4 regions of the Streptomyces sp. NPDC096040 genome follow, and region 4 is predicted to be linked to each of the others. Evidence: riboswitches for the same ligand, from Rfam matches in the RefSeq annotation. Region 4 holds a riboswitch; each other region holds the start of a gene.

Region 1 (4,631 bases), on a different contig from region 4:
GCTGCGCGCCGACCCCGCCGCCTGGACGCTCCCCGACCGCGAGGGCTGGCGGCTCTCCCAGCTGCACGGCCGCTGGGCCGCCGAGTCCCGCCTCACCAGCGCTCCGCTCACCTACGGCGAGAAGGTCATCGGCAGCCGCCGCGGCCACACCGGCCACCAGCACCTGCCCTGGGTCGCCCTCGACACCGACGCCACCGAGGAGCGTGGCGAGGTCTGGGGCTGTGCCCTCGGCTGGTCCGGCTCCTGGCGGATCGCCGTCGCCCAACTCCCCGACGCGCGGGTGCAGATCACCGGCGGCGCCGGTTACGACGACTCCGGCCTGCTGATGCTGGCGGAGGGCGAGTCGTACACCAGCCCGGTCTTCGCGGGCCTGTGGACCGACGGCGGCTTCGGCGGGGCGAGCCGCGCCTGGCACGCCTACCAGCGGGCGTACATCATCCCGGACGCAGACCGGGACCGGCCGGTGCTGTTCAACTCCTGGGAGGCCACCACCTTCGACATCTCCGAGGAGCAGCAGGCCACCCTCGCCCGGCGGGCCGCCGCGATCGGCGTCGAACTGTTCGTGGTCGACGACGGCTGGTTCGGCGCCCGCACCAGCGACCGCGCGGGCCTCGGCGACTGGACGCCCAACCCCGACCGCTTCCCGAAGGGGCTCAAGCCCCTCGCGGACTATGTGCACGCCCTCGGCATGCAGTTCGGCATCTGGGTCGAACCCGAGATGGTCAACGCGGACAGCGACCTGTACCGCGCGCACCCCGACTGGGTCCAGTACCAGCAGGGACGGAAGCGGACGGAACTACGCAATCAGCTCGTCCTCAACCTCGCCCGCGAGGACGTCCAGGAGTACCTCTGGGGACAGCTGGACACCCTGCTGTCCAGCGCCCCGATCGACTACGTCAAGTGGGACTTCAACCGCTGCTTCACCGACGCGGGCTGGCCCGGCGAGCCGTATCCGCAGCGCCTGTGGGTCGACCACGTCCGCGGGCTGTACGCCCTGCTCGACCGGCTCCGGGCAGCGCACCCGAACGTCGCCATCGAGTCCTGCTCCGGCGGTGGCGGCCGGATCGACCTCGGCATCATGAGCCGCACCGACGAGGTGTGGACCTCCGACAACACCGACCCGCTGGACCGGCTCGCCATCCAGCACGGCTTCAGCCAGATCCATCCCGCCCGGGTGATGTCCGCCTGGGTCACCGACAGCCCGAACCATCAGCTCAACGGCCGGGTCAGCTCGCTGCGTTTCCGCTTCGTCAGCTCCATGGCGGGGGCGCTCGGCGTCGGCGGCGACCTCTCGCAGTGGACCGAGGAAGAGCTCGCCGAGGCCGGCCGCTGGGTGAAGCTCTACAAGGACATCCGGCCCCTGGTGCAGCGCGGCGACCAGTTCCGGCTGCGGCCGCCGACCGGCGGGCTCAGCGCGGTGCAGTACACGCTCGGCGACGAGACCGTGGTCCTCACCTGGCTCCAGGCGCAGAGCTACGGCGAGCCGATGCCGGCACTGCGACTGCAGGAGCTCGACCCGACAGCGTCGTATGAATGCCGCGAAACGGGCGAAGTGCACCGAGGTGCTGTTCTGTTGCATCACGGGCTGCGCACAGAGCTGCATGGCGACCTGGATGCGGCAGTTCTCCGGCTGCGCCGCATCTGAGTCTTCTGTCCGAATTGGCCCCTTCATTGCAACTCGCCCTGGAATAGAGGGACGTGGCGTGACGTGACGTGCGTGAGGAGCGCCATATTCGTGACCGTCCGTCGCGCGTCATGTCCACGTAATTACCGTGCTTTTCAAGGGGATCAGGAAAGCGAGGAAAGCCGGAATACACGGAGGGTGACCGGGAATTCCCGTAACGGATCAAGCGAAACTCGGACAGGCGGAACCGGTGGCTTGTCCGGGTGCGTCTTGCTCGCTTACGTTCGCCACGCATCCGGGCGGAACGCCGAACCCTGCCACCGCCCGGAGTCCCCACACACACTCACCCGTGCACGGCAGGAGCGGGGGACCCACCAGGTATGACCGCCTGTTCCGGTTCCCGGGACGGCTAGGGGTGCAGCCACGTCTTCCCGCGTGTGCCGGGCAGCTCCAGCCCGGACCCGACAGCTCACCTCGCGGGCGCCGGAGGGGAATGCGTCATGCCCGCGAAGGGTAAGCACCGCCGCCCCAAGACCCAGCGTTTCACCCGCTCCATGGCCGTCGCCGGAACCGGTGGCGCCGCGCTGGCTCTGCCGCTCATGGGGGCCACCGGCGCCCACGCGGCCACCGCGCAGTCCGTTTCCGAAAAGGCCACGCAGTCGCTTCCGACCATCGAGAAGACGGCTGTACGGAAGGCCGCCGTTCAGAAGTCCGCCACCGAGAATTCCACACACCACACCTACACGGTGGTGCCCGGCGACTATCTCTCGAAGATCGCCCGCGAGCAGAACGTCGACGGCGGCTGGCACCGGCTCTACGCCGACAACTGGCAGGCCATCGGCGACAACCCCTCGCTGATCCACCCCGGTCTCAAGCTCACCCTCAGCGGCCGTCACACGACGACGACACGGACCCCGAACTCGGACTCCCGATCCGAGACGCGGTCCCACTCGCGGTCGTCCACCCCCTCCTCGTCCTCGTCGTCGTCCTCGAACTCGGCCTTCCCCTCGGGCACGTCGACAACGACGGCCTCCGGCTTCACCCTCCCGGTCACCGGTGCCACGGTCGGCACCGGCTACCACGTGGCCGGCAGCATGTGGTCCAGCGGTTACCACGCCGGTGTCGACTTCGTCGTCCCGACCGGCACCCCGGTCAAGGCCGTCGGCGCGGGCACGGTCGTCACGGCCGGCTGGGGCGGTTCCTACGGCAACCAGGTCGTCATCAGGCTCGCCGACGGCTACTACGCGCAGTACGGCCACCTCTCCGCGCTCTCCGTCTCGGTCGGCCAGACCGTGACCGCGGGCAAGCAGATCGGCCTCTCCGGTGCCACCGGCAACGTGACCGGCCCGCACCTCCACTTCGAGATCCGGACCACCCCCGACTACGGCTCGGACGTCGACCCGGTCGCCTACCTCCGTTCGAAGGGCCTCGCCGTCGGCTGACCAGGCGCCTTCACCGATCTGACACGCACTCCGAAGGCCGGACCCCCGATCCCCGGGTCCGGCCTTCGGCGCGTTGCTTTCTCGTGGCAGGAGTGCTCGGGTCGTCGACAGCGAAGGCGGGGCGGCGGCACAGCGATCCCGCCGGGTCCAAGCGCTTTCCGCTCATGCGCTCGCCCTCACTCGCGCCCCGACGGAAGGAACCCGCCGTATGACGACCACCCGCCGAGGCTTCGGAGCCCTGGCCGCCGGAGCCGCCCTCGCGGGCTTCGTACCCGCTTGGCATGCGAGCGCCGCGCCCCGGCATCGCCCGGCTGATCGCCCACGACGACTTCCGCCACGGCCTCGGCCAGTGGTTCGTGGAACTGGAGCAGGCCGGCACCGTCGCCGCCTCGCACGGGATCCTGGAGGTCGACGTGCCCGCCGGCGCCACCGTCTGGAGGGGCCGTACGTCCTGGAGTACACCGCCACACCGGTGTCGGCGGGCGGCGCCAACGACCGAGTCTCTGACCTCGACAACTTCTGGAACGCCACCGACGTCCGTTCCCCTCACGACCTCTTCGTCCATCCCGCGCGGTGGCGTGCTCGCCGAGTACGACTACCTGAAGACGTACTACGCCGGCTACGGCGCCGACTACAGCACCACGACCGGGCTCCGCCGTTACGTCGGCGAGCCCGGCGTACGGCCGCTGGTCCACGACCACACCGAACCGCTCCTGGTCGCGAACCGGCCCAACCGTGTGCGAATCGTCTCCGACGGCGCGGCTGTGCAATGGTGGAACAACGGCCGACCGGTGTTCCACCACACCGACCTGGAGCCCCTGCACGCGTGGGTACTTCGCCTTCCGTGCCACCTGGAGTCACTTCAGGTTCAGCGACTTCGACGTCTGGCGATCATCACCTCAACGTCGCTGGTCAGGGCCTTATTCCAACCTTGGTGAAGTATTTAGAAGTGTCTTATCTCACCGCTAGTCAACCCCTTATTACGGTCGCGTAGGTCACAGTCGAAGGTGAATCATGGTCCGATGTGGCAGACGATTCGAAGAGTGACAAGGCATCAGTGATCGGGTCGTACGTGGCGGTGGGGGACAGCTTCACCGAGGGTGTCGGCGACCCCGGCCCCGACGGGGCGTTCGTCGGCTGGGCCGACCGGTTCGCGGTACTGCTGTCGGACCGGCGGCCCGAGGGCGACTTCGAGTACACCAACCTCGCGGTACGCGGGAAACTGCTCGACCAGATCGTGGCGGACCAGGTGCCGCAGGCCCTGGAGCTCGCCCCGGACCTGGTCTCCTTCTGCGCGGGCGGCAACGACATCATCCGCCCCGGCACCGACCCCGACGAGGTGGCCGAGCGGTTCGAGCGGGCCGTGGCCCAACTGACCGAAGCCGCCGGCATGGTACTGGTGACCACCGGCTTCGACACCCGTGGCGTGCCCGTCCTCAAGCATCTGCGCGGCAAGATCGCCACCTACAACGGGCATGTCCGGGCCGTCGCCGACCGGTACGGCTGCCCGGTCCTCGACCTGTGGTCCCTGAAGACCGTGCAGGACCGGCGGGCCTGGGACGGCG
Region 2 (4,631 bases), on a different contig from region 4:
ACTGATCGTCGTCGGTGCCGGACAGTCCGCGCTGGAGACGGCGGCTCTCGCGGCCGAGGCGGGCGCCCAGGTGCGGGTGGTCTCACGCGGGCGCGGCAAGGTCACCTTCGGCGCCCCGCCCTGGGACCAGCCCCGGCTGCGCCCGGAGTCCCCGTTCGGCCGGGCCTGGTCGCTGTGGGCGCTCAGCTACTACCCGCACCCCTACCGCTACCTCCCCGCGCGGACCCGCCACTACCTGGTCCGCCGGGTGCTCGGCCCGCTCGGCGCCTGGTGGCTGCGCGACCGCTTCGAGGGCAAGGTCCAGGTCCACGAGGTCGCCGGCGTGACCGGCGCCGACACCTCCGACGGCGCCCCGGTCCTCACCGTCCGCACCCACGACGGCCGTACCGACCGGCTCACCGCCGACCATGTCGTCGCCGCCACCGGCTACCGCGTGGACACCGCGGCGATGGACTTCCTCGGCCCCGAGCTGCGCACCCGCGTCGCAGTCAGCCGCGGCGCCCCGAAACTGGGCGCCGGATACGTCTCCTCCGTGCCCGGCCTGTACTTCACCGGCCTGCCCGCGGCGGCGTCGTACGGCCCGGTGATGCGGTTCGTGTGCGGTACGGAGTTCGCCTCGCCGCGCCTGGCCAAACACCTGGCGGCTGCCCACGCCTGACGCCCGCCTCGCCCACCGCTCGCGGATCCGGCCCCGCCCACCCGCACTCGGGGCCAGGCGGCAGCCACCCCTGGATCCGCGCCGACACCCACCTCCGGGGGCGGGGCCTGTCACCCCGCCCCCAGGGCCCGCCTGCCACCCCGCCCTCGGGGCCGGCCCGCCACCCCGCCCCGGGGCTACGCGGCCTCGGCCGCAGCTGCCAGGTCAGGAACTCCTCGATCGTCTCGGGCGGATTGGCCGCTTCCGTGGCCTCGGCCTCCGATCCCGGGCAGTACATGTAAGACCACCACCGGCAGCGGTCACCCGAGGACCTTCTCGATGCGGCCCCCGCCGTGCGGATCATGTGCCAGCCGTATGCACGGGTCGGCGAAGTGCAGCCCCAACGGCTCGCGCCCCGCGTCCAGTTCGGCGTTCTCGCCGTACCCGTCGAACCAGAGTCCGAGCCGCCGGACCTCCTCGGTGGACAGCACGCCGCCGACCGGGTCCTCGGGACAGTTGCCGAGCATCTCGAAGCCGCCGAGGATCCAACGCCCGTAGTTCCAGCGCGCCTCGCCGGGTCCGCCGGGTCCCGTTCGGCCTCGTACTGGCTCTCGGTGTTGCAGCCGGCCGCCACGTACGGTCTGAGCTCGCCGTCGTCGACACGCCGGATGCGGAACGACGGCGTAGATCTCCGGCCGCAGCGCCCGGGGAAACCGCTCCAGCACCTCGGACGCCGATTCCAGCAGACGCGCGCGGGAGTCTCCCGGTCCAACCGTCACCATGGCCGCCCCCGTCCGATCGGTGCCATCAACCCACCGCCAACGTAACGCGGCCCACTGACAAGGCCCCATCACTGAGGCAGCGGGCGCCACTTGAGGCCGAAACGCACAGTGAGTCTCAGGGGCGTGCTGTCCGTATTCTCTGATCATGGTCGCACCCACCCCGTACTCACTGATCGCCACCGACCTGGACGGCACGCTGCTGCGCACCGACGACACCCTGTCGGAACGGTCGCTCGCCGCGCTCGCGCGGGCCGGCCGGGCCGGCGCCCGGCATCTCGTCGTGACCGGGCGCCCCGCGCCGAGAGTGCGCCCCCTCCTGGACGACCTCGGCTGCACGGGACTCGCGGTCTGCGGCCAGGGAGCGCAGGTGTACGACGCCGGCACAGCCCGGCTGCTGTGGTCGGTCACCCTGGACCGGGAGCTGGCGGAGACCGCCCTCGGCAAGATCGAGGCCGAGGTCGGACAGGTGTACGCGGCGGTCGACCAGGACGGCGTGGACGGGCTCACGCTCATCGAGCCGGGCTATCTGATGCCGCACCCCACGCTGCCCGCGCTGCGCGTCGGCCGGCGCGACGACCTGTGGTGCGCGCCCATCAGCAAGGTGCTGCTACGGCACCACACCCTGTCCGATGACGAGCTGGCGGCGACCGCGCGCTCGGTGGTGGGGTCGCTGGCGACGGTCACCATGTCGGGGCCGGGGACCGTCGAGCTCCAGCCGTGCGGGGTGACCAAGGCGACCGGGCTCGCGCTGGCCGCCGACCATCTGGGGCTGAGCCGCGAACAGGCCGTCGCCTTCGGGGACATGCCCAACGACATCCCCATGTTCGACTGGGCGTCCTACGGGGTGGCGATGGCCAACGCCCATCCCGAACTCAAGACGGTGGCCGACGAGATCACCTTGTCGAACGAGGACGACGGCATCGCCGTCGTCCTCGAAAGACTCTTCCGCTGACGGCGCCGGTCAGTACGCGCCGTGCACGTTGTCGATCGAGCCGTACCGCGCGGCGGCGTAGTTGCAGGCGGCGGTGATGTTCGCGACCGGGTCGTATATGTCGAACGACGTGCCGGCCACGTGGTACGCGCTGAACGTCGGGTCGATCACCTGGAGCAGCCCCTTGGACGGGATGCCGGCGGCCGCGTTGGAGTCCCAGAGGTTGATGGCCCGCGGGTTGCCGGAGGACTCACGGATCACGTTGCGGTAGATGCCGTTGTAGCTGCCCGGGATCTTCTTTTCAGCCATGATCGCGAGCGACTCGCGGATCCAGCCGTCGAGGTTGTTCGGGTACCCGGCGAGCGTCGTCGAGGCCGTCGAGGTGGAGGTGGCGGCGGAGGCGGTGGTCGCCCCGATGAGCGGGAGGGCGAGAACGGCGGCGCCGGTGCCGGCGATGGCAAGCGTGCGGACGACGCGGTTACGGCGGGGACGGCGGTGCTGATCGGCAGCAGACATGGCGAAGTTCCTCTCCGTCGCCTACGAGGTGAGCTGTCGGGTTCGGGCGCGGGGAGTGCCCGGCCGCACCGCCCGAAGGCGAGGCGACTTCACCCCTAGCCGTTCCGGTACGACGTCCGTCGTTGACGTCGGCCGCCCGGTCCCGCGACTTACCTGGATCCCCCGCTCCTGCCGTGCGAATGGACTCGTCGATGGGTCACGACGGGCGGCGGCAGGATTCGGCGTCCGCCCGGCGAGCGGGAACGTATGCGAGAGCACATGTCCGGAACAAGTGCTGGATTCACACAACACACCGATTGACCTTGATCTGAGTCGTATGGGGTACTTGATCCTTTGCGGCTGCCAAGCCTCAACTCGCCCACAGGAAACGGAAAGAAAGGTTCGTCCTGGCTTTTACGGCCTCCCGACCAACGTGACCCACTTCACGAAGTGGCAATCGCGGCAAATCCGACATAGGCGATTCGTGAAATCCGTTTTTCCGGGCATCGATGGAAAAGCGTTCGGCCGTCATTCGTGCGGATTGCCCTAATTGGGGTAAGCGGAGTGGTGTGCATCACAGGCGATTTCGGGTATTGCCCGAATTGTCTAATTCGGCGGAATTCCGGCTCGGTAGGCGAACCGGCGGGCCCGACCGGGTGCGGGTCGGCAGTGGGCGCTGCTCGTCCAGTCCATCTGTTCAGATGGTTCATCCGGTCGTGTGCATCTCCGGCGCGCCCCTCGTGAACTCCGTACGGTCCGGGTACGCGCGCGTGCCGCTGATCGAGCGCGGCGCCGGAAGGTCGGCGCCCGACGGCTACGTCCGTTCGGATTCCTCGACGGCGACGGGTCGGCCAAGTCCGCGGAGCAGGCGTGGAATTCAAGTGCGTGGGCCCCGGCGGGCGTACATGATTCCGGTCACGTTGGGGGAGGGATGGGCGGGCCCGCCGACCCGGCGGCGGGCGAGGCGGCAGTCCACGCGCGCGTGTCCACCGTGAGAGGGGAACCTCCGCCGCCCCACACGTCGTTGTCATAGCGGCCGTCCGTGGAGTAGGCCACGGCGACCGCTTTGAGCGGCTCGGGTGCGAGGGTCGTCACCCGGAGCGAGATGCAGCCGTCCCGGGGGATGTCGGCCGCTCGACGGTCGCGGGGCCTGCCGGCCGGCCGAGGCATGTCCATGACCCATCGGGCACGGTCGGCGCCGGCGGCCGCGCGGGCCCGTCCGGTCGGTGAGCTCGGCGGGGGAGGTCTTCGAGCGGCGCGGGGGCGGTCTCGTCCGTCCGTGGGCACCACGCCCGTGGGAACGACGTTCGGACGGCGAAGGGGATGAAGGGGGGTGCGGAGGTCGTCGTGCGTGGTCTTGTAGGGGACGGATGTACGGGTACGGATCGACTCGATCTGAACCCCGTCGGCTTTGACGGGCCGCGGAGGGGGTACCTCCGGGCAGGTGACGTCGGTCGGAGAAGACATGGCCGTCCGTGGTCGGGGCTCTGTGGGACGGCCCGCCGTCCGACCCGGTGACGGCGCTGGTCCGGGACGCGGTTCGCCCTCCGGCCCGGGACACGACTTGAGCCCCGGTTCGGGACAACTGGCGGTACTTCCTGTTAAGTCATTGGATGTCAGGTCGTATCGGCTGATCAAAAACATACCGGTCGTGATCCGATAGTGCCCGGGGTGTAACGATGGGCGCCCTCGGTGATCGAAACCTGACCGGATACGCTGACTTGAGTGATGGCAGCGACCTATCGACAAACCGTGTAATCGCCAGTGGACACCAGCAGACAGGAGA
Region 3 (4,631 bases), on a different contig from region 4:
GCTATGGGGTGCATATATGCGATGCCGTGGGAGTGAGTAGCGGCGGGCGCCGAGGGAGGGGCCGGTGCCCGGGGCCCCAAGGGGCCCTGGTTAGGCTCCGGGGCCATGGACGTACTCATCCATCTCTTCGTCGGCCTGCACATCATCGGCATCGCCGCGCTCCTCGGCGGCTTCCTCACCCAGATGAAGGCGATGGGCCAGGGCACGGCCCGGTTCGTCCCCGGGATGCTGCACGGCGCGTTCACCATGCTCGCGACCGGTGTGATCCTGGTCGGCCTCAACGAGGCCGACGACCACCACGTCAACACGATCAAGATCGGCGTGAAGCTCGCGCTGCTGATCGTCATCCTCGGGCTCGTCTATGTGAAACGGGACGACGAGAAGGTGGAGAAGGGCGCCTTCGGCCTGGTGGGCCTGCTGACCATGGCGAACATCTTCATCGCCGTGCTGTGGACGTGACCCTCAGGAAGCCCTCCTGAGGGTGGCGCGGGTGGCCGCCACCGCGCCGACGGCCACCGTCACCCAGGCCGCCACCGCCACCCACACCAGCACCCGCCCCGGCCACTTCAGCCACGGGATGCCGACGGCGGCCCCGACCGACAGCGTCGCCGCCGCGGTCATCCCCAGCGGGAACACCGTCGCCCAGCGGCGCACGTCGTAACGCAGCCGGGGCCGTGCCACCTCGGCGGCCAGCAGGACGACGTACCAGGCCAGGGCCAGGACGAGCAGCGCCACCGTCACCGTGCGCAGGACGCCCCGGTCGTCGTTGTTCCACAGGTACAGCCGGGCGCTGTCGGCGGCCAGCAGTTCCGCCCCGGCCAGCGCGGAGGTCGCGAGTGCGCCGCCCGCGACCCAGTGGTCGCCGGGCCCCTCGACGACCTGCCGCCACTCGAAACAGGTCACAGCGAGCCCGTACAGCACCAGCCCCACCCAGAACAGCGCCAGCGCCGTGTGGGCGAGCCAGGCGGTCGTCACGGCCGCCGCCAGCGCCGCCCCCAGTACGGCAGGCCCCTGCGTGGCCACGCAGACCAGGAACACCGCGCCGGGCATGTGCCGCTTCCAGTGCCGTACGACGAGGGTCAGCAACGGCGGCCACAGCGCCGCCGACAGCGCCAGCAGGGCCTCGGCGAGGGTCTGCCACCCAAGCGCCGAGAACCGCGTCCCCAGTACCGTCGTAGCCGCCACAGCGGTGAGCGAGCCCGGCGCCTCCGCCTCCGTCACCCACCGCCGAGGGTCCTCCAGCAGCCGTACGGCGAACTCCCCGGCCAGCCCTGCCCACGCCACGCAGGCCAGTGCCAGCGCGACCCGGGACACGGTCTCCGCCCCCGCCAGATGCAATCCCACCGACACGACGGCGGTGGCCATCACAGCGGCCCCGGCCGCCGGCGGCCGCTGCGCCCACCAGGCGCGAAGGGGTGAAACAGCGGGCATGCCGCTGATGCTATGGACCCTCACCCGCCGCGCGAGCGGGGCACGCGCGCGTGCAGCACGAAATGCGCACCGTGCGGGCTCGCGCCTCGCGCCGACGTCCGAGCAAACGTCAAGCGCCCGCGCCCAGCGCCCGCGCCCAGCGCCCGCGCCCAGCGCCCGCGCCCAGCGCCCGCGCCCAGCGCCCGCGCCCAGCGCCCGCGCTCGGCGCTTGCGCCCGGCGCCCGCGGTCGGCGTGCGCGCCCGCGTCCTCAGGCCGGTCGAACCACGCTATGGATGATCGACTCGCCCCCGTAGTAGATCGACTCCTCCCGGACGTACGCGCCGGGCTTCGGGGCGTGGATCATCATGCCGTTGCCGACGTAGATGCCGACGTGGGTGACGTCGTCGTAGAAGAAGACCAGGTCACCGGGCTGGGCGTCGGCGAGGGAGACCGTCGTGCCGGCGTTCACCTGGTCGTACGTGGTGCGCGGCAGGGAGACGCCCGCGGCCTTCCAGGCGGCCTGGGAGAGGCCGGAGCAGTCGTAGGAGCCGGGGCCGGTGGCGCCCCAGACGTACGGCTTGCCGATCTGCGCGCGGGCGAAGGCGATCGCCTTGGCCGCCTTTGTCGCATAGGAGGCGTCGGAGGAGGAAGAGGAGGACGAAGAGGAGGGGCTGCCGGAGGACGACGTCGATGACGACGAACCTTCCTGCTTCGCGGCCGCCGCCTGCTGCTTCGCGAGCTCCGCCGCCTTGCGCGCCGCCTCCGCCTGCTGCCTCTTCTCGATCTCCGCCAGCCGTGCCTTCTCCTGGGCCGTCAGCTGCGACAGCAGCTCCCGCGCGGAGGCCAGCTTCGCCTGGACGGTGGTCTTGGCGGTCTTGAGGTCGTCCTGGGTCTCGGTGAGCGTCTCCAGGCTCCTGGCGGCCTCCTGCCGCTTCTTCATGGTCGCGGACTGCTGTGTGGCGTAGTCGTCGACCGCGTCCTTCTGGCGCGAGGTCAGCCGGCTCATCAGCTGCGTCTGGTCGAAGTAGTCCTGCGGGCTGTCCGCGAGCAGGAAGGTCGCCGTGTCGGGCGCACTGGCCCCGGTCCGGTACTGGGCCGCGGCGAACGAACCCAGTTCCTCACGCGCCTTGTTGAGCCGGTCCGTGCGCTCGGCGACGTCGTCGAGCAGGGTGTCGACCTGCTTGCGCTGCCTGCCGGTCTTCTCCTTGGCCGCGTTGTACTTCTCGGTCGCCGACTCCGCCTGCCGGTAGAGGGCGTCGACCTTCTTCTCGACCTCCTCCAGGCTGGGCTTGCCGTCCTCGGAGGGCGCGGCGTTGGCCGTCTGGGAGAGCAGGGCCACGGAGGTGAGGGCGGCGGTGGCCAGAGCGGGGGTGCGTATGCCTGCTACGCGCGTTGCGGACGGACGCGACTTGCGGTGCGACGCCAACGGGGGCGACTCCTTCCATGCTCCGCCTACCGAGTTAGCTGTCGGGTTCGGGCGGGTGGTTCGGAAGGGTTGCCCTACGGTCCGCTCCCGGTGGGAAGTCGGGACCGATTCACCCCAAGGCCGGAGTGGGTCCCCGGCTCCGGGTGCGCGGTGGCACCCTGGACTCGGCGGAGGCCGTGCGGCCCGGCGACGTTCGCCGGTGGGGGTCGTACGGCCTGGTCGGCACGCTAGCCAACTCGTGTGCCATGTGTGAAGGTTGATGTGCGATATGCCCGATACATTTTCGTGACCTTGGTGTTGCGGCCCGGCCGGATCGGTTGATCAAGGGGGTATGGGGCGACTTGTCCAGAGTGGTCGAGCGGCCCGCGCTCCCGGTGGGTGGGCGCGCGCATGCTCACGGCGTGTGATCGCAGACCGTGAGGGGTCGATTCTGGTGGGTGACCGGGGCGAGTTTCCGGGGTGGGGACCGGTTGTCGGTGGGGCGCCCTAGACTCGGAGAGCGATGAGCAGCCTCTTTGACGACAGCTTCCTGGCGAGCCTCCAGCCCCCGCGCGGCCACGAGGAGGAGTCCCCGCCGCCGCCCGAGGACGAGCACGTACCGGAGCCGATTCCGGACGATCTGTTCGGCGGGAAGTTCGACGCGCCTCCGGACCGTGACGCCTACTACCGCGACGGCGCCGCCCGCCCGGCCCTGGACGCGGCCGCGCTGCTGGAGGGGCTGAACGACAACCAGCGGGCGGCGGTCGTGCACGCCGGCTCCCCGCTGCTCATCGTGGCCGGTGCCGGTTCCGGCAAGACGCGCGTGCTCACGCACCGCATCGCGCACCTGCTCGGCGCGCGGAGTGTGCACCCGGGCCAGATCCTCGCGATCACCTTCACCAACAAGGCCGCGGGCGAGATGAAGGAGCGCGTCGAGCACCTCGTCGGCCCGCGCGCGAACGCGATGTGGGTGATGACCTTCCACAGCGCGTGCGTGCGGATCCTGCGCAGGGAGAGCAAGAAGCTCGGCTTCACCTCCTCCTTCTCGATCTACGACGCAGCCGACTCCAAGCGCCTGATGGCCCTGGTCTGCCGCGACCTGGACCTCGACCCCAAGCGCTTCCCGCCCAAGTCCTTCAGCGCCAAGATCAGCAACCTCAAGAACGAGCTGATCGACGAGGAGGACTTCGCCGCCCAGGCGAGCGACGGATTCGAGAAGACCCTCGCCCAGGCCTACGTCCTCTACCAGTCGCGGCTGCGCGAGGCGAACGCCCTGGACTTCGACGACCTGATCATGACGACGGTCAACCTGCTGCGCGCCTTCCCGGACGTCGCCGAGCACTACCGCCGCCGCTTCCGGCATGTCCTGGTCGACGAGTACCAGGACACCAACCACGCCCAGTACGCACTCGTGCGCGAGCTCGTCGGCACCTCCGAGCACCCCGTCGACGTGCCGCCGGGCGAGCACGACCTCCAGCCCGCCGAACTGTGCGTGGTGGGCGACGCCGACCAGTCGATCTACGCCTTCCGGGGCGCGACGATCCGCAACATCCTCCAGTTCGAGGAGGACTACCCGAACGCGACGACGATCCTCCTGGAGCAGAACTACCGCTCCACGCAGACGATCCTCTCCGCCGCCAACGCGGTCATCGAGCGCAACGAGTCCCGCCGCCCGAAGAACCTGTGGACCAACGCCGGCGCGGGCGCGCAGATCACCGGCTATGTCGCCGACACCGAGCACGACGAGGCGCAGTTCGTCGCCGACGAGATAGACCGTCTGACGGACGCGGGCGAGGCGAAGGCGGGCGATGTCGC
Region 4 (4,631 bases):
CCCTGGACGACGAGTCGATGGAGAACCAGCGGGACGTCGTCAAGAACGAGCGCCGCCAGCGCTACGACAACGTCCCCTACGGCACGGCCTTCGAGAAGCTGACCGCGCTCGCCTACCCGGAGGGCCACCCCTACCACCACACGCCGATCGGCTCGATGGCGGACCTGGACGCGGCCACCCTGGAGGACGCGCGGGCGTTCTTCCGTACCTACTACGCGCCCAACAACGCGGTCCTGTCTGTCGTCGGCGACATCGACCCGAAGCAGACCCTCGCCTGGATCGAGAAGTACTTCGGTTCCATCCAGGCACACGACGGCAAGCCCACTCCGCGTGACGGTTCGCTGCCCGACGTCATCGGCGAGCAGCTGCGCGAGGCCGTCGTGGAGGAGGTGCCCGCGCGGGCGTTGATGGCCGCCTACCGGCTCCCGGAGGACGGCACGCGCGCGTCCGACGCGGCGGACCTGGCCCTCACCGTCCTCGGCGGCGGCGAGTCCTCCCGCCTCTACAACCGGCTCGTACGGCGCGACCGTACGGCCGTCGCCGCCGGCTTCGGCCTGCTGCGGCTCGCCGGCGCGCCATCCCTGGGCTGGCTGGACGTGAAGACCTCCGGTGACGTCGAGGTTCCGGTCATCGAGACCGCCATCGACGAAGAGCTCGCCCGGTTCGCCGAGGAGGGCCCCACGCCCGAGGAGATGGAGCGCGCCCAGGCCCAGTTGGAGCGCGAGTGGCTGGACCGGCTGGGCACGGTCGCGGGCCGCGCGGACGAACTGTGCCGGTTCGCCGTCCTGTTCGGCGACCCGCAGCTCGCCCTGACCGCCGTCCAGCGCGTCCTCGCGGTGACCCCGGAAGAGGTCCAGGAGGTCGCCAAGGCCCGTCTGCGGCCCGACAACCGCGCGGTGCTCGTCTACGAGCCCAAGTCCCCGGAGGCGGTCGAGGACGCCGACGTACCCGAGGACCCCGAGGCCGAGGCCACGGTCGAAGCCGCCACCGCCGAGCACGACGACGAGGAGACGGCCAAGTGACCGAGCTCGCCACCATGGACTTCCACCCCCGGCCCCAAGCGGGCGAGGCCCGCCCCTGGGCCTTCCCTGCCCCCGAGCGCGGCACCCTGGACAACGGGCTGACCGTGCTGCGCTGCCACCGCCCCGGCCAGCAGGTCGTCGCCGTGGAGGTGCTCCTGGACGCACCCCTGGACGCCGAGCCGGCCGGCCTGGACGGCGTCGCCACCATCATGGCGCGCGCCTTCTCCGAGGGCACCGACAAGCACTCCGCCGAGGAGTACGCCGCCGAGCTGGAGCGCGCCGGCGCCACCCTCGACGCACACGCCGACCACCCCGGTGTCCGGCTCAGCCTGGAGGTCCCGTCCTCCCGCCTGGGCAAGGGGCTCGGACTGCTCTCCGACGCGCTCAGGGCGCCGGCCTTCGCCGACAGCGAGGTCGAGCGGCTGGTCCGCAACCGCCTCGACGAGATCCCGCACGAGCTGGCCAACCCCAGCCGCCGGGCCGCCAAGGAGCTCTACAAGGAGCTGTTCCCGTCGACCGCGCGGATGTCCCGTCCGCGCCAGGGCACCGAGGACACCGTCGAGAAGATCGACGCGGCCTCCGTACGCGCCTTCTACGACCGGCATGTACGGCCCGCCACCGCCACGGTGGTCGTCGTCGGCGACCTGACCGGCATCGACCTGGACGAGCTGCTGGGCGAGACCCTGGGCGCCTGGCGCGGCTCCACCGCCCAGCCCCGGCCCGTTCCCCCGGTGTCCGCCGACGACACCGGCCGTGTCGTCATCGTGGACCGCCCCGGAGCCGTCCAGACGCAGCTGCTCATCGGCCGCGTCGGCCCCGACCGGCACGACCGCGTCTGGCCCGCCCAGGTGCTCGGTACGTACTGCCTGGGCGGCACCCTCACCTCCCGCCTGGACCGCGTCCTGCGCGAGGAGAAGGGCTACACCTACGGCGTCCGCGCCTTCGGGCAGGTCCTGCGGTCCGCCCCCGACGGCAGCGGCGCCTCGATGCTCGCCGTCAGCGGCTCCGTGGACACCCCGAACACCGGCCCGGCGCTCCAGGACCTGTGGACGGTGCTGCGCACCCTCGCCGCCGAGGGCCTCACGGACGCCGAGCGTGACGTCGCCGTGCAGAACCTGGTCGGCGTGGCGCCGCTCAAGTACGAGACGGCGGCGGCCGTCGCCGGCACCCTGGCCGACCAGGTCGAGCAGCATCTGCCCGACGACTTCCAGGCCACGCTCTACCGGCAACTGGCCGCCACCGGCACTGTGGAGGCCACCGCGGCGGTCGTGAACGCCTTCCCGGTGGACCACCTGGTGACCGTTCTCGTCGGCGACGCGGCGCAGATCAAGGAGCCCGTGGAGGCCCTCGGTATCGGCGAAGTCACGGTCGTCGCCGCGGAGTAGGCAGAGCGAAGCAAGCAGCGCGGCCGGACGAGCGGCACGCGCGCGTGCAGCGGCCCTGGTGACTGTCGCGTCACCAGGGCCGCCCAATGTCCGAATTGGGGCGGAGGTTGCCTGTCTGCCCTGTGGGATACGCGACAAAAACCGTGATCCGTTTGGGCATTGTGAGGACGTCCTCGTAGGTTCTTCCGGGCTGTCCGTCAGGCAGTGCGCCGCGCCCGCGGCACCGGACAGCCATCGCCGAGTCCCCGTACGGCGCGAGCCAGGGGAGCCGGGGACCCATGCAGTCCCTGGGGTGAATCGGGCGCCCACGCGAGCCGCGAGGGGGCCCGTAGGAGACCTTCCTGCTCCGAACCCGTCAGCTAACCCGGTAGGCGAGAGGGAAGGAAAGGACCAGCCTCTACATGGCGTTCATGTGCGCCTCCGGGAAGCACCGTCGTCCCGGCCGGGTGAAGCGCACCACCGCGCAGGCCGCCGGCATCGCGGCCCTCACCGCCACGGGTGTCATCGGCACCGTCTCGGCCGCCCCGGCGCTCGCCGCCGAGAACTCCGTCGAGCAGACCGGCCTCACCCCGGTCATCACGGTCAGCGACTCCGTCGCCGACCAGATCGACGCCCAGGCCGCCGCGCAGAAGGCCGCCGCCGAGCGCAAGGCGGCCGAGGAGGCCGCGCGCAAGAAGGCTGCGGAGAAGGTCAAGAAGGAGCGCGAGGCCAAGGTGCGCGCCGCGCGGGAGGCCGAGCGCAAGCGCCTCAACGCCTTCGTCGCGCCGATCTCCGACTCGTACGTCTCCACCGGCTACAAGACCGGCGGCTCCCTGTGGTCCTCCGGCGCCCACACCGGCATCGACTTCCACGCAGCCAGCGGCACGGTGGTGCACGCCGTCGGCACCGGCACGGTCGTGACCACCGGCTGGGGCGGAGCGTACGGCAACCAGATCGTCATCAAGATGGCCGACGGCATGTACACCCAGTACGGCCACCTGTCGTCCATCGGCGTCACGGTGGGCCAGAAGGTCACCCCCGGCCAGCAGATCGGCCTCTCCGGCGCGACTGGCAACGCGACCGGCCCCCACCTCCACTTCGAGGCCCGCACGACCCCCGAGTACGGCTCGGACGTCGACCCGGTCGCCTACCTCCGCAAGCACGGCCTGAACGTCTGACCCGACCACGGCGATGACCATGTGACGTCACCTGGCGAGAGCCCCGAAGCCCCGGCCCCCGGAGTCGGGGCTTTCGTCGTTTTCGTGACTCCGGTGTCCAAAAAATATGCATGGATTCCGGGCCGCCGTCGGAAATTCCCGCTCATTGCAATAGAGTCACGGAACGGACGTCACTCGGCGGCGTTTCACGGGGATTAAGGCGGAGGTCGGACATGCGGATTCCGGCGCACTCGGTATGCACAGCGATCCGGGACGACATCGTCGCGGGTGTCTACGAGCGCGGCAGCCGGCTCACCGAGGAACTCCTGGCCCGTCGCTACGGCGTCTCGCGCGTCCCCGTCCGCGAGGCCCTGCGCACCCTGGAGGCCGAGGGCTTCGTGGTGACGCGTCGGCACGCGGGTGCGTGCGTCGCGGAACCGACCGAGCAGGAGGCCGCCGACCTGCTGGAGATGCGCCTGCTCCTGGAGCCGCTCGGCGCCTCCCGCGCCGCCCAGCGCCGCACCGAGGCCCACCTCAAGGTGCTGCGCGGACTCGTCAGGCTGGGCCAGGAACGGGCCCGCAGGGGCGGCAGCGAGGACCTGCGCTCCCTGGGTGGTTGGTTCCACGAGACGCTCGCCCAGGCCACCGGCAGCCACGCCCTGACCTCGACACTCACCCAGCTGCGCCACAAGATCGCCTGGATGTACGCCGTCGACGCACCCGTCAACCCCGTGGAGTCCTGGGCCGAGCACGGTGCCATCGTGGACGCGGTGACGCGCGGCGACGGCGAGCGCGCGCGGGCGATCACCGCGCTGCACACCGAGCGGTCCACGATCTCCCACCGGCTGCGCTTTTCCGGCGGCACGGACCGGGTGAACGGTGTGAGGACTTCGCAACATCCCGTAAACGTGTCGGGCCTGCGGCATTAACACGGGCGCCGTATACAAAGGGGTGTTATTCGGTGGAGCAGTATTTCCGTTGCCCTTCAGTGGCCTCCGTCGCCCCTATTTCGCGCGCGCCCGGAATTTCCGATGGCGCGCTATCGGTGTGCCCGGCGGATAATTAACTATGCCCGGCGCAAAGTCCGG

The links. A riboswitch is a leader RNA that binds a small molecule or an ion and turns the genes downstream of it on or off. The one in region 4 is predicted to bind cyclic di-AMP.
Region 1: it holds a riboswitch for cyclic di-AMP, as region 4 does, so the genes downstream of both, ABTY98_RS13920 (M23 family metallopeptidase) here and ABTY98_RS31375 (M23 family metallopeptidase) in region 4, are expected to answer to the same signal.
Region 2: it holds a riboswitch for cyclic di-AMP, as region 4 does, so the genes downstream of both, ABTY98_RS30995 (transglycosylase SLT domain-containing protein) here and ABTY98_RS31375 (M23 family metallopeptidase) in region 4, are expected to answer to the same signal.
Region 3: it holds a riboswitch for cyclic di-AMP, as region 4 does, so the genes downstream of both, ABTY98_RS23925 (C40 family peptidase) here and ABTY98_RS31375 (M23 family metallopeptidase) in region 4, are expected to answer to the same signal.

Annotation. Positions count from the first base shown of each region.
Region 1 covers NZ_JBEOTA010000009.1:69,723-74,353, forward strand. The annotation lists gene ABTY98_RS13915 (alpha-galactosidase) at 1-1,645, shown strand, start outside; cyclic di-AMP (ydaO/yuaA leader) riboswitch at 1,959-2,122, shown strand; gene ABTY98_RS13920 (M23 family metallopeptidase) at 2,125-3,066, shown strand; partial or broken gene ABTY98_RS13925 (DUF6250 domain-containing protein) at 3,275-4,035, shown strand; gene ABTY98_RS13930 (SGNH/GDSL hydrolase family protein) at 4,124-4,631, shown strand, end outside.
Region 2 covers NZ_JBEOTA010000026.1:63,385-68,015, forward strand. The annotation lists gene ABTY98_RS30980 (FAD-dependent oxidoreductase) at 1-658, shown strand, start outside; gene ABTY98_RS30985 (hypothetical protein) at 958-1,419, opposite strand; gene ABTY98_RS30990 (HAD family hydrolase) at 1,565-2,371, shown strand; gene ABTY98_RS30995 (transglycosylase SLT domain-containing protein) at 2,381-2,866, opposite strand; cyclic di-AMP (ydaO/yuaA leader) riboswitch at 2,870-3,067, opposite strand.
Region 3 covers NZ_JBEOTA010000017.1:58,641-63,271, reverse strand. The annotation lists gene ABTY98_RS23935 (hypothetical protein) at 106-459, shown strand; gene ABTY98_RS23930 (tellurite resistance/C4-dicarboxylate transporter family protein) at 463-1,431, opposite strand; gene ABTY98_RS23925 (C40 family peptidase) at 1,680-2,837, opposite strand; cyclic di-AMP (ydaO/yuaA leader) riboswitch at 2,846-3,017, opposite strand; gene pcrA (DNA helicase PcrA) at 3,340-4,631, shown strand, end outside.
Region 4 covers NZ_JBEOTA010000027.1:124-4,754, reverse strand. The annotation lists gene ABTY98_RS31385 (M16 family metallopeptidase) at 1-1,022, shown strand, start outside; gene ABTY98_RS31380 (M16 family metallopeptidase) at 1,019-2,407, shown strand; cyclic di-AMP (ydaO/yuaA leader) riboswitch at 2,633-2,796, shown strand; gene ABTY98_RS31375 (M23 family metallopeptidase) at 2,809-3,564, shown strand; gene ABTY98_RS31370 (GntR family transcriptional regulator) at 3,777-4,472, shown strand.